DNA from 3 places in the Luteibacter sp. HAY1-4A genome. Region 3 is predicted to be linked to each of the others. Evidence: riboswitches for the same ligand, from Rfam matches in the RefSeq annotation. Region 3 holds a riboswitch; each other region holds the start of a gene.

Region 1 (4,620 bases), on a different contig from region 3:
ACACGCTCGACCAGGCAATGAAGGCCAGCATGTCGGCAGGCTTGTGCCGCTTCACGATCAGGTTGCAGGCACTCCAGCTGAGCGCGGCGAGAAGCACCAGCGCGACGCCGAGCGTCGTGGACTTCCCCTGGGTGAAGCCGATCACGAGCATCAGGCCGCCGCCCGCCAACCCCATACCCATCCATTGCGGCGCACGGATGCGCTCGCGCAGCAGCAGCGCGCTGAGAATCACGGTAAAGAACGCGCTGAACTGCAACACCAGGGACGACAGCCCCGGTGAGAGCCCTTTGGACATCGCAACGTTGACGACCCACCACAGCCCGACGCCGAACAGGACGCCGTATGTCGCCAGAACCTTGACCGAAACATCGCGCGGTCTGCGGAGAAAGAAGATCAATGGGAGCGCCGTGAAAGTGAAGCGTAACCCCGTGAGAAGAAATGGATCGAGGTCACGAAGCCCCACTTCTATCACGGAGAAATTGCTTCCCCATATCACCGTAACCAATATCCCCAGCAGCAGATGGCCAACCTTCATATTGCGGCTTCCGCCGAACCTCCCGTTCAGATCGGAAGCAAAGCTAGGTTGCCATTCGCATGAGCGATATAAGACTCGTCCGAAAAATGATGCGTTGAGACCTAAAAGGTGATCTGCATCACGATGTGCTCCACCGGATGGAAGCACGACGGGATGGATAGATTGCGTCGCCGTCGAAGCGGCTCACAAAGGTTCGCGGGCTAGCGACGGGCGATCCGGCCGATGGCGTCCATCAGGTCCATCACGCCATAGGGCTTCACGATGATTGCCGTGCGTTCGTCGGGCCGCACGCCATTCGCCATGTGATCGCCGGTGGCGTAGAGGACAGGGAGGTCCGGCTGCGCCTCGCGCAGCTTCTCCGCTACGTCCACGCCGTTCATTCCGGGCAGGCCCACGTCGGCCAGGAGCACGTCGATCTGCTGCGCTTCGTGCAGGCGCAACGCCTCTTTGCCATCGGCCGCCTCGAAGGCCACATGGCCACGGCTCTCCAGCATTTCGCTGATCGACATGCGGATCAGGGTGTCGTCTTCCACGACCAGCACGCGCAACGGGCGTGCCGCCGGCGGCCCGGGAACCGCGGCCATGACGCTGGCGGTTTTCCGGGCTTTCTCGGCGAGCACGTGGCGAATGCGGCGGGCGAGCTGGTCGCGGGTGTATGGCTTGCTCAGCAATTCAACACCTTCGTCCAGACGGCCGCCGTGGACGATGGCGTTCTCGGTGTATCCCGAGGTGAAGAGCACGGCGATACCCGGTTGACGCTCGACGGCCTTGCGGGCCAGTTCCGGGCTGCGCAGGGAACCGGGCATCACCACGTCGGTGAAGAGCACATCGATGGCGATGCCGCTCTCGATGATCGACAGCGCGCTGGCCGCGTCGCGCGCCTTCAACACGCGGTAACCGAGGTCGCCGAGCATGCTGACCACGGTGTCGCGGACGGCGTCGTCGTCCTCCACCACCAGCACGGTTTCGTCGCCGCCGCGAAGGTCTTCTTCCTCGATGTCGACGATACGATCTTCGCTCTGCACCGACCGCGGCAGGTACAGCTTCACGGTGGTGCCGTGGCCCGGCTCGCTGTAGATCTTCACGTGGCCGCCGGATTGCTTCACGAAGCCGTAGACCATGGACAGGCCCAGGCCGGTCCCCCGGCCTTCGGGCTTCGTCGTGAAGAACGGCTCGAATACCTGGTCGATGATCTCCGGCGGGATGCCGCCTCCGGTATCGGTGACCGCGATCATGACGTACTGGCCGGGCCGGAGGTCGCCGTGCGCGGAAGCATAGGTGGTGTCGAGCAGGGCGTTGCCCGCCTCGATGGTGAGCTTGCCCCGGCCTTCCATCGCGTCGCGCGCGTTGATGGCGAGGTTCAGCAGCGCGTTCTCCACATTGCTGGTGTCCACGAGCGTGTTCCACAGCCCGCCGGCGATCACCGTTTCCACCTCGATCTCTTCGCCGAGGGTGCGGCGCAGCAGATCGTCCATCTCGCGCACGAAGCGCCCGATGTTCACCACCTTGGGTGCCAGGGGCTGCCGGCGTCCGAAGGCCAGCAGCTGGGCCGCGAGCTTCGACCCGCGGGCCACGCCGGCCATGGCGTTGGCGAGGCGCCGTTCGGCGCGGGGATTCCCCGCCACGTCTGCGGCAAGCAACTGGAGGTTGCCGCTGATGACCTGTAGCAGGTTGTTGAAATCGTGAGCCACGCCACCGGTGAGCTTGCCGATGGCGTCCATCTTCTGCGCCTGGCGCAACTGGTCCTGGGTGAATCCCGCGCCGAATTCGACGATCTCGTCGCCCTTCGTGGCGGATTGCTCGGTGGATGGTGGCAGCATCGGCCTCGGGGATGGTGTCCGGAAGGACACGAATTCTATCGTCGGAAGGATGCCCCCTTGGTGTAGACGGCCTTCACGAATAGCCGCCGGGGATCTGTTGCGCTGCCGATCAGCCACTTGCGACGAATCACTACATATGGCGTTGACCGCACCCCCGGGGACCTATATCGTGTGTCCCGCTGGTGTCCGGAGAGGCGCGACTGCCCGTCGGACTTAATAGGGAATCCGGTGTGAATCCGGAACTGCCCCGCAGCGGTAAGTGGAAACGACCCCGTTCAATGCACTGGCCCTCCGCGGCTGGGAAGCGACGGGTAGGCAAGGCCTCCGGGCCCCGTCCACGAGTCCGAAGACCTGCCAGCAGTCGGTGCCTTGTCGGTGCCGATTGCAGTGACGGCTTCCGCGGGGAGGCGCGTCGCGGACCGGAGCCGCCTTGCGCGCTCCGTCCCGGCCCGTCCCGTGTCGCCGCCGCTTCGAGCCCCGTCCGAGGGAACGGGAGTTTGAACCTGGCCCTGGGGCACGCCACACATGACCACGATGGATTCCGCAGCGCACGAGCGCACCGCGACGGCCGACGCCGTCGCCACCCCCACCGCAACCGCAACCGCGACCAACGGGAAGCCTCCCGTCGCCGGCTACCGTAGCGACCCGCCGCCGGCCTTCGCCCTCACGCCCCCGCACAATCCGGGCCAGATGCGCGTGACCAAGCGTAACGGCGGGCATGAGATCGTCGACGTGAACAAGATCGTGCGCGCGGTGACGCGCAGCGCCGACGGGCTCTACGCCGTCGACCCGATGCGCGTGGCACTCAAGACGATCGGCGGACTCTACGACGGCGCCACCACGCAGGAACTGGACCAGCTGTCCATCCGCACCGCCGCCGCGCTCACCGCCGAAGAGCCCGAATACGGCCAGCTCGCCGCGCGCCTGCTCGCCGCCTTCATCGACAAGGAGGTGTCGGGGCAGGACATCCAGTCCTTCTCGCAGTCGATCGCGACCGGCTTCGAGCTAGGCATCCTCAACGACCGCCTGCGCGACTTCGTGCAAGTGAACGCGCGCAAGCTCAACGACGCCATTGATACCCACGCGTCGCGCCGCTTCGAGTACTTCGGGCTGCGCACGGTGTACGACCGTTACCTGCTTCGCCATCCGACGAAGCGCTTCGTGATCGAGACGCCGCAGTACTTCTTCATGCGCATCGCCTGCGCCCTCGGCGGCAACGACGTCGCCGAAACGCTGGAGCTGTACCGCATGCTCTCGTCGCTGGAGTACCTGGCCAGCTCGCCGACGCTGTTCAATGCCGGTACCGCGCACGAGCAGTTGTCGTCGTGCTTCCTCCTCGACTCGCCGCAGGACGCGCTCGAGTCGATCTACGCGAAATACGGCGACGTGGCCCAGCTGTCGAAGTTCGCCGGCGGCATCGGGCTGGCCTATTCGCGCATCCGTTCGCGCGGTTCGCTCATCAAGGGCACCAACGGGCATTCCAACGGGCTGGTACCGTGGCTGAAGACGCTCGACGCCTCGGTGGCCGCGGTAAACCAGGGTGGCAAGCGCAAGGGTGCCGCCTGCGTGTACCTGGAGTCCTGGCACGCCGATATCGAGGAGTTCCTGGAACTGCGCGAGAACACCGGCGACGACGCCCGCCGCACGCACAACCTCAACCTGGCCAACTGGGTACCGGACCTGTTCATGCGCCGCGTCGAAGCGGACGGCGACTGGTCGCTGTTCGATCCGAAGATCGTGCCGCACTTCGTGGACACCTGGGGCCCCGCGTTCGATGCCGCCTACGAGAAGGCGGAAGCGGACGGACTGGCCGCCAAGACCATCAAGGCGCGCGAACTCTATGCGCGCATGCTGCGGTCGCTGGCCCAGACCGGCAACGGCTGGATGACTTTCAAGGATCGCTCCAACGCCACCAGCAACCAGACGGCGCTGCCGCATAACGTGATCCACCTGTCGAACCTGTGCACCGAGATTCTCGAGGTCACCAACGAGAACGAGACGGCGGTGTGCAACCTCGGCTCGATCAATCTCGCCCGGCACGTGGTGGACGGCCAGTTCGACTACGACAAGCTGGCAACGACCGTGCGCACCGCGGTGCGCCAGCTGAACCGCGTGATCGATCTCAACTTCTACCCGATCGCCACCGCGAAGACGGCGAACATGAAGTGGCGCCCGGTTGGCCTCGGCGTCATGGGCCTGCAGGACGTGTTCTTCAAGCTGCGCCTGCCCTTCGACTCGGACGAGGCGCGTGCCCTGTCGACCCGC
Region 2 (4,620 bases), on a different contig from region 3:
TCGGCATCGACCGAAGCGGCGGTCAGTTCCTTGGCGAGCTGGTCCGGGTTTGCGGTGCGCAAGGCCGAGCTGGCGCCCATGCGCTCGAGAAAATCGATAACGTTCGACATCTGTGTCCCCTGGTTTGGTGGCGCCGTACACCTCCCCGGTGGCCGCACGCCTTTCGATCATAGCGCGACCGGAACGCCAGCCGGTTAAGAGGTTTCGTTCAGGTTTCGGCATCCAACGCGGCCAGGCGCCTGCGAACCTCGGGGTCGGGCTGCAGGGGGCGGCATGGCGGCACCGCCAGCGTATCCGCCATGCCAAGGGGCACCCCGGGCAGGGCAGCAAGCGTCACGCGATCGATCCGTGCTTCCTGGAAGGGAAGGGTGGCCGCCCGGTACACCACCACTTCGTGCTCAGGCGCATAGTGCCGGGACAGCACGTCGACAAGCACGGCTATGCGGCGCGCATCGGTTTCGAACCGTCCACCGCTGAGGTCGCCGGCGATGCCGACCTGCCAGAGGATCAGCCACGCGGACGGATCGACCGCGCGGCGGTTGAGCATGAACTGCGTGGCCTCGAAGTGCTGGCAGCCGACCCGGCCCGGATCGACGCCCAGGTCGGCGTACAGGCAATCCTCGGAAGACACCCCCGGTTCCATGCGCGCGGCATAACCCTCTTCGCGCGCGCGTGCGACCGCCTCGTGCGGCGCCTGGGCGAAGACACCCGGATGGCCGTAGAACACGCCGCAGACCCGGCGTCCGGCACGGACCTCGGCGAGCATGGCATCCACCATCTCGCGGTACGTGGCCTGGCGCGGCTTGCCGTCGGCGTAGAAGGCCTGCAGGCTGCGCACGTCGCCATGCATTCGTCGCACCCATTGTTCCACCAAGCCGTCGGAGACGCCGACGAAGACCACGTCGGCCGACTCGATATGGCTGCGCGCCAACGGCGTGAGGTGGGAGCCGAGGGTCATCCCGACGCCCACACAAGTGAGCGAGCCACGCACCGCGTCCGTCATTGTCATACCCCCGCGATTCCCTCCCGGGATCTTACCGGTTCGCGGAGAGACGGACGCATTGCCCGGAAAACGCCACGATCCGCGCCTTGGCGTGTCCCCAGGAGGGCCGAACATCGCGCCACCGACAGGGGAGGACACCGATGCGCAGGACACCAGGACTGGACACGCTCCGCGCCATCGCGATCGTGTGGGTGATGCTGTTCCACAGCGTCTACGTCGGTGGGCTCGGCGACGGGTTCGGTGCCCTCGAGCGATCGGGATGGATGGGCGTGGACCTGTTCTTCGTGCTCAGCGGTTACCTGATCGGTTCGCAAGTGATGAAGTCGCTGCGCGACACGGGCCGCATCGGCGTCGCCGATTTCTATCGACGACGCGTCGTGCGCATCCTGCCGGCGTTCTTCGTCGTGTTCGCGATCTATGCCCTGGCGCCGGACTGGCGCGAAACACCCGGCATGCAGCCGTTGTGGCAATTCCCGACCTTCACCTTCAACCTCCTGTTCGACAACAGCGACAACTACGCCTTCTCGCACGTGTGGTCGCTATGCGTCGAAGAGCATTTCTACCTTGCGTTCCCGTTCCTTGCCTTTGTCCTCATGCGGCGTCCTTCGGCATGGACGTTTGCCGCCGTGTGCGCCGTCGTGGTCGTCGGCGGCATGCTGCTGCGGGCCTGGCTGTGGACGCACGCCGTCGCTCCTGTCCGGGCGAGCGGCGGCAACGATGGGCTGGCATACCTACGGCATCTCTATTACCCGACGTGGTCGCGCCTCGATGGCCTGATGGCCGGCATCGTCCTCGCGGCATGCCGGGTGTACCGGCCGGCGGCGATGGCATGGATGCAGGCACGCGCGGCCGCCGTGCTGGCGATCGGATCGATCCTGCTGGTCGCGTCGCTCGTGCTGTTCGACGGAGCGCGCACGGCATTCTGGCCGTGCGTGATCGGCTACCCGCTGCTCTCGCTGGCGATGGCCGCGTTCGTGGTGGCGGGCAGCGGCGGTACCTGGCTGACGCGGCTCGACATTCCCGGTGCCGGCTGGCTGGCGCGTGCCTCTTACAGCCTCTATCTCAGCCATAAGCTCGTCTTCGCCCTGGTGGAAAGACATCTGGACGGCTATCTGCTGGACCACCGCTACCTGCGTTTCGGCATCTTCGCCGCAGCGACCCTCGCCGGGGGTGCGCTGCTGCACTACACCGTGGAGCGCACGTTCCTGCGGTGGCGTGACCGCCGCGCCCCCGCTTCGGCTACACTGTCGCCGCCCAAGGTGATCCAAGGCGTCAGCGCCGCGGATTGAAACGGGAATCCGGTGACGCGCGCGGTCTCCATGCCGCCGCCATTCCGGAGCTGCCCCCGCAACGGTAGGCGAGCAAGAGGTCGGCATCCAGCCACTGTGCCCATGGGCATGGGAAGGCGCCGTCCGGCAGGCAATCCCTGCGCTCGCAAGCCCGGAGACCGGCCTCGAGGTACACCGGACAGGCGGAGGGCCATGTCGTGGGTGGCCGTCGCCTCTCGCCGCCGGCATCCCGCGTTTCCCTGCACCCGTCCCTCGCCATTCATGCCGCGCGGGTTGGCGCGGTCAGCAGGGAGTCACCACGTGTCGTTTCGTTCTTCCATCCTCGCGGTCGCCATCGCGACGGTTTTCCTCGTGCCGGCCGTGTCGTTCGCGGACGCCACTTCCACCGACATGGATTCGGTAGTGGTTACCGCCAGCCGCACGGAGCAGTCCCTGAACCAGGTACTTGCCGCCTCGACGGTGATCGACCGCGCCGAGATCGAGCGCCTGCAGCCGCGCTCGCTGGCCGACCTGCTGGGCCGCACGCCCGGCGTCTCGATCGCCAACAACGGCGGCCCCGGCAAGGCCACCTCCGTGTTCATGCGCGGCACCGAAGCCGACCACGTACTCGTGCTGGTCGATGGCGTGAAGGTAGGTTCGGCAACGTCCGGGACCGCCGCTTTCCAGGACATCCCCGTCGACCAGATCGAGCGCATCGAGATCGTGCGCGGTCCGTACTCCAGCCTGTACGGCTCCGATGCACTCGGTGGCGTCATCCAGATCTTCACGCGTCACCCGCAAGGCGCCTTCGTGCCGAACTTCTCCGTAGGTGTGGGCAGTTACGACACCTTGCGCGGTTCCGCAGGTTTCGCGGGCCGTGGTACACAGGGCTGGTATTCGGTGGAAGCCAGCCACGACCAGACCGACGGCATCAATGCCTGTCGCGGCAAACCCAGTCCACGTGGCGGCGGTTGCTTCACGTACGAACCGGACAAGGACGGCTACCGCAACAACGCGTTGTCCCTGAAGGGCGGCTGGCGCTTCGACGAGCAATGGGACGCCGACGCGAGCGCCACGCGCACCGAAGGCCGCAATCATTACGACGGCACCAGCAGCAACTTCGCCGAATCGGCAACGCAGGTACTCGGCGGGCGGGTGCGTTACAAGCCGGCACAGGATGTGGTGGTCACAGCCAACCTGGGTCGCAGCGAAGATCTCTCCACGGATTACGAAGACGGCACCTACGCCGATACCTTCAACACGCACCGCGATGTCGCCTCGGTCCAGGCGGACATCGGCCGCGTGTCCGGTGGCGCCGGGCTCACCACGTTGGGCTTCGACTGGCAGCGTGACCGCGTGGTCGGCAATACCGACTACCTCGTCGACGCGCGCCGCAACCACGCGCTGTTCGCGCAGTGGCAGGGCGAATTCGGCGACAGCTCCGTGCAAGGCAGCCTGCGTCGCGACGAGAACAGCCAGTTCGGCGGCAAGACCACCGGCAGCCTCCAGTACGGCTACGCGCTGACGAAGACCCTCCGCGTAACCGGCAGCTACGGCACGGCATTCAAGGCACCCACGTTCAACGACCTGTATTACCCCGAGTACGGCAATCCGGAACTTGGCCCCGAGACCTCGCGCAACTGGGAACTCGGGCTGCGCGGCACGCCGGGCTGGGGCAGCTGGTCGGTCAATGCTTTCCAGAACAAGATCGACAACCTGATCGTCTTCGATTCGAGCCTCAGCGGCCCGCTTTTCCCTTTTGGCGGTGCGAACAACATCGCGCAATCGCGCATCCGTGGCGTCGAACTGGCGGGGGATACGACGCTGGGCGACTGGCGCCTGTCGGGCAACGCCACATGGCTGCAACCGGAGGACGAGAGCGACGGCCCGACGCACGGCAACCTGCTTCCGCGCCGCGCGCGCCGCACGGCGCACATCGATGTGGACCGCAGTTTCGGTCCTTTGAGTCTCGGTGCGAGCGTGTCGGGCTTCAGCTATCGCTACGACGACACCGCGAATGCGAATCGCCTCGGCGGTTACGCCCTCACCGACCTGCGCGCCGCCTATGCCTTCGCGGATGCCTGGAAGGTGGAGCTGTCGGCGAACAACGTGTTCGACCGCCACTACGAGACCGCCCGCTACTTCAACCAGCCCGGCCGCAACTGGCTGCTGACGCTGCGCTACCAGCCGCGTTCCTGATCCGCCCACCCTGGGAGATTCCGCCATGAAACCTCTGTCCCGCCCGATGTTCACCGCCGTCGCCGCGATCTTCGCCATGATCATGATCGCGACCCGTTTCAACCACTTCGGCGATGCCCTGCACCTGCCGGATGCCTCCATGGCGCTGTT
Region 3 (4,620 bases):
AGCAGCATGTAGGCGATGGCGCCGGCCAGGGTAAGGCCCGCCGCAAGCAGCGAGGTGCCTTTCGGCCGGCGGATGAATGGTGCAAAAAAGTTCACGGCACTTCCTGTGTCGCGGGACCACTCCCCGCGCCCGCGAACTTTATGACGTCCTGCCCGATTCGTCGCGTGTGCCTTTAGTGGGGCCCCTGCCGTAAGGCATGGCCCACCTGTCATGACAGGTGGGCACCTCCAGCATTCTCGTCAGGGTTAACGGACCGGCGAATACCGCAGCGTCAGATAGTAGGTGCGGCCCAACTGGTTGTAGTAGGCCGCGGTCTCGTAGCGCTTGTTCGCCACATTGGCCACGCGACCCTGCACGCTCCAGTCGCTGTCCACATGCCACGTCGCGCGCAGGTCGGCGGTGGCGTAGCCGCCGAGACGGCGTGTATTGGCGGCATCGTCGTAGCTGTAGCCCGCCGCGTTGATGGAGCCGCCGAGGGTCAGCGCGCCAAGATCCTTGTCGATGTCGGCGCGCGCGATGCGCCGCGGCCGCCGGGCAAGCAGATTGCCTTCCTGAACGCCGCCATCGCGGTTCTCCGGCTGCTGGAAGGTGAGATAGCCGCGCAGGTGCCACCCGTCGACATCGGCGCCTGCCTGGGCCTCCAGGCCGCGGATGCGCGCCGTGCTCACGTTGATCGGAAGGAAGTTGGCGTCGAACCCGATCAGGTCGTCCACGTCGGTGCGATACGCGTTCACGGCCCAGTTCCAGACGCCCGGGGCTGCGCTGAGGCCGATTTCCGCCGTACGGGATTTCTCAGGCGACAGGTTCACCGGCGCGCCATAGGGATAGAACTCGTCGTTGAAGGTGGGCGCATGGAACGCCGTGCCGTATGAGGCGGTGACCTTCATGCCATTGTCGAAGCGGAAGCCATACGCGGCCGACCCGGTCGTGTGGTTGCCGAACTGGGTGTTGTGGTCGTGGCGGGCCGAAAGTTCGAGCTCGTGCGGGCCGAAGACGCCGCGGTAAAGCGCGAACACGCCCGTGTTGTTTCGCGAGTCCGCGATGTAGGCCGTGTCGCTTTCCAGCTTCTCCTGCTGGAAATCCACGCCCGCGGTCAGCGTCTGGTCCTTCGACAGCGCGATGTCGTTCTGCCACGACGCCTGGTTGCGCTTGGAATAAAGGTAACCCACGCGCGCCTTGTCCACGCCGTAGTTCACGAAGTCGAGGGTCTTGTTCGCGCCATTCAAGTAGTTGTCGGCGCGATCCTGGTTCTGGCCGACCGACAGCGATACCCGCCAGTTGGCCAGCGCGTCGAAGGCCAGCTTCGCGCCCGCCACCTGTTGCGACCGGCGCGTCAGGTTCTGGAAATCGCCGTCGTATTCGATGTCGCCCTTGCTGCGCAGCCAGCTGCCGGTGAGTTCCGTGCCGTCGTCCCAGCGGTAACCACCCGAGAGGGCACCGTTATAGGTGCGATACGCGTCGTGGTCGGGCTCGTCGGTGAAACAGCCCGCGAAGGCCGCCGCCGCCCCGATGCGGCAGGCGTTGATGCCGGACGTGTACTGCCCGCCCAGGCTCGCGTTGTACCAGCCGTGCGCGGTGCCGCCGGAGAGCCCCACCTGCCCGGCCGTGTAGCCGTGGCTGCCGCTGGTGATGGACAGCGTCGGGGCTGGTGCCTGGCCCGCCTCGCCGTGCCGGGTGAAGATCTGGATGACGCCGCCGATCGCGTCCGAGCCGTACAGCGCCGAGCGCGGGCCGCGCACGACTTCGATCCGGTCGATCTGCTCCACGGGCAGTTGTTCGTAGGCGGGCAGCCCTGCGCCCACGGTGCCCACGCGCACGCCGTCGACCAGGACGAGTGTGTGCGACGAGTTCGTGCCACGCATGAAAAGCGATGTCTGCTGGCCGATGCCTCCCGTGTTCGACAGGGCTACCCCGGGGAGCCCCGCAAGCAGGTCCTGGACGCTGACCGGCTGCAGGCGGTCGATGTCCTCGCGGGTAATGACCGTGACGGGCGCGAGCACCTGGTCCAGCGGCGTCGCGAAGCGGCTGGCGGTGACCACGACGGGGTCGAGCCGGTCGGGGCCGTCGGCCGCATGGGCCAGGGCGGTCGTCGACAGCAGGGCCGTCGCGAGCAGGGTCTTCTTCAACACGTATGAGTCCTTCACCGCAGCGCGGCCTATGCACGGGGCCGGCGGAGGACGAAGGCGAACGGCGAGCGGGAACGGACCCGGCAGCTGTCCGGATCCGCCCTCCGCGAATCGACCGAAACAGGGACGCCCGCCAAAGGGCGGGACGCTCATCGGGCCGGTCTCCGGACTCGCGTCAGCCATCGACGATGGCCGGCACCGGTGCCTTCCCGCTTGCGCAGTGGCTTGTTGCCGGAGCCGCAAGAAAGCGCGAAGCGCCTCCCGATGCCGCTTACCGTTGCGGGGGCAGCGCCGGCTTCAGCCCGAAAGAGGGCCTACCGGCTTCCCGTTTAAGCCCCCGACCAAGGTCGAAGGGCCACCCGAACGGGCCGGATGGTACTCCGCAAGTTCCTTCCCTGTCACGAAATTTCAACTGAAACCTTAACAGCCTCTTGACGACCGCGAAATATTTCGATTACAAGCGTAAGGGATTGCCGCATGGGGCGTGTTCTTGCGCCACGGGGGCATGTCGGTATTCCACGCGTCCTGGGGAGGACGGTGGAGCGGACATGATCGCGGCCATCGATAACAGAGGTCCGTCTTCCAATTCGGTATCGGACTTCTCTTTGCTGTTTCTTTGGGGAGACAAACACATGCAACGTTCCATCCACCGCAACGGCGTCATCCGCCGGTCCGCCTTGTGCACCGCCCTGGCCCTTTGCTTCGCCAGCGGCGCCGTGCTCGCTCAGTCCAATGCTTCCGGTGTCGTGTTCGGTCGCGTCGCGCAGCCCGAGGGCGCCGTCGTCCACCTGACCAACCTCGATACCGGCCTTACCCGCGATGTCGGCGTGGACGCCGACGGCCGTTATCGCGCCAGCTCGCTCCCGGTCGGCCGCTACAAGGTCTCCGTCGAGCGCGGCGGCCAGGTTGCCGAAACCCGCGACAACGTCCAGGTGAACCTGGGCGGCGGTGTGGACGTCTCGTTTGCCGGCGCGGCCAGCGCCACGAGCGCCGAGGCGCAGAACCTCGAAGGCGTGCAGGTCACCGGCAACGTGCTGCCGGCCATCGACGTGTCGCAGGTCGACTCGCGCACCGTCCTCACCTCCGAACAGCTGCAGAAGCTGCCGCTCGCCCGCGACGTGACCGCTGCCGCCCTGCTGGCGCCGGGCGTCATCTCCGGCGACAGCCGCTACGGCAACGTCGCCTCGTTCGGCGGCTCCTCGGCGTCGGAAAACCAGTACTACATCAATGGCTACGCGGTCACCAACGCGCTCACCGGCCTGGGCTTCACCAGCCTGCCGTACGACGCGATCGACCAGCAGCAGATCTTCACCGGCGGCTACGGCGCCGAATACGGTCGTTCCACCGGCGGCGTGATCAACATCGTGACCAAGCGCGGCGGCAACACCTGGAAGGGTGGCGTCGGCATGTACTTCCAGCCGGCCGGCCTGCGTCAGAACCCGCGCAACATCTATCGCAAGAACGGCACGCTGTATCAGGAGCGGTCGGACAACAAGAGCACCGACACCCAGTACACCGGCTACATCAGCGGTCCGCTGATCGAGGACAAGCTGTTCCTGTTCGCTGCCGGCGATTTCACCCGTTCCAACAGCCGGAACACCAGCGTCGTCACCGCGCCGCAGAAGACGTACCAGGAGCAGAAGGCCACCAAGTGGCTGGCCAAGATCGACTGGAACATCACCGACAACCACCTGCTCGAACTGACCGGCTTCGGTGACAAGACCAACACCGAGCGCAGCGTGTACAAGTACAACTACGCCACCCATTCGCGCGGTGGGTACATCGGTACCGACAACCTCAAGAACTTCGACGCGGGTCCGGGTTCCGCGCCTGGCGGCGATGTGTACGTCGCCAAGTACACGGGCTACATCACGGACGACCTGACGATCAACGCCCTGTACGGCCACAGCAAGACCGTGCACGAGCGCAATCTCTCCTATGCATCCAACCCGAACTGCCCCTGGATCACGGACAACCGTTCGGTGAGCACGCCGATCGTCGGTTGCGGCCTCGTCAACGGCGCCGTGCTCGGCGACGGTGCTGAGGACAAGACCCACGGCTATCGCCTCGACGTCGAATACCGCATCGGCGACCACGACCTGCGCGTGGGTGTGGACAACCAGACCCTCGAGTCTTACGCCGGTAACGTCTACGAAGGCGGTTATCGCTGGGTGTACCAGGATGCCGGTACCGTTCCGAACCGCCCGGACATCGTGCCGCCCCCGGGCGCCGACTATTTCGTGGAAAAGCGTCTGTTCCAGACCGGCGCGGGCGTGAAGACCGAGCAGGAAGCGCAGTACATCGAAGACCACTGGCAGGTCACCGATCGCTGGATGGTGTACCTCGGCCTGCGTAACGAGCAGTTCAAGAACATCAACGGCGACGGCGCCACCTACGTGAAGCAGCGCCACCAGCTGGCCCCGCGCCTGGGCGCCACCTGGGACGTGTTCGGTGATTCCACGTTCAAGGTCTACGCGAACGCGGGCCGTTACCA

What was found. A riboswitch is a leader RNA that binds a small molecule or an ion and turns the genes downstream of it on or off. The one in region 3 is predicted to bind cobalamin.
Region 1: linked by a shared signal. The riboswitch ahead of ACPYOD_RS17715 (ribonucleoside-diphosphate reductase subunit alpha) and the one ahead of ACPYOD_RS14250 (TonB-dependent receptor domain-containing protein) in region 3 are both predicted to bind cobalamin.
Region 2: linked by a shared signal. The riboswitch ahead of btuB (TonB-dependent vitamin B12 receptor) and the one ahead of ACPYOD_RS14250 (TonB-dependent receptor domain-containing protein) in region 3 are both predicted to bind cobalamin.

What each region holds. Positions count from the first base shown of each region.
Region 1 covers NZ_JBNDHZ010000068.1:8,985-13,604, forward strand. Annotated here, with positions in the region: gene ACPYOD_RS17705 (EamA family transporter) at 1-535, opposite strand, end outside; gene ACPYOD_RS17710 (response regulator) at 736-2,355, opposite strand; cobalamin riboswitch at 2,519-2,728, shown strand; gene ACPYOD_RS17715 (ribonucleoside-diphosphate reductase subunit alpha) at 2,881-4,620, shown strand, end outside.
Region 2 covers NZ_JBNDHZ010000025.1:23,391-28,010, forward strand. Annotated here, with positions in the region: gene ACPYOD_RS10285 (hypothetical protein) at 1-110, opposite strand, end outside; gene ACPYOD_RS10290 (SAM-dependent methyltransferase) at 209-1,009, opposite strand; partial or broken gene ACPYOD_RS10295 (acyltransferase family protein) at 1,144-2,220, shown strand; cobalamin riboswitch at 2,244-2,473, shown strand; gene btuB (TonB-dependent vitamin B12 receptor) at 2,554-4,470, shown strand; gene ACPYOD_RS10305 (hypothetical protein) at 4,496-4,620, shown strand, end outside.
Region 3 covers NZ_JBNDHZ010000041.1:27,740-32,359, reverse strand. Annotated here, with positions in the region: gene ACPYOD_RS14255 (efflux RND transporter permease subunit) at 1-95, opposite strand, end outside; gene ACPYOD_RS14250 (TonB-dependent receptor domain-containing protein) at 246-2,129, opposite strand; cobalamin riboswitch at 2,265-2,504, opposite strand; gene ACPYOD_RS14245 (TonB-dependent receptor) at 2,759-4,620, shown strand, end outside.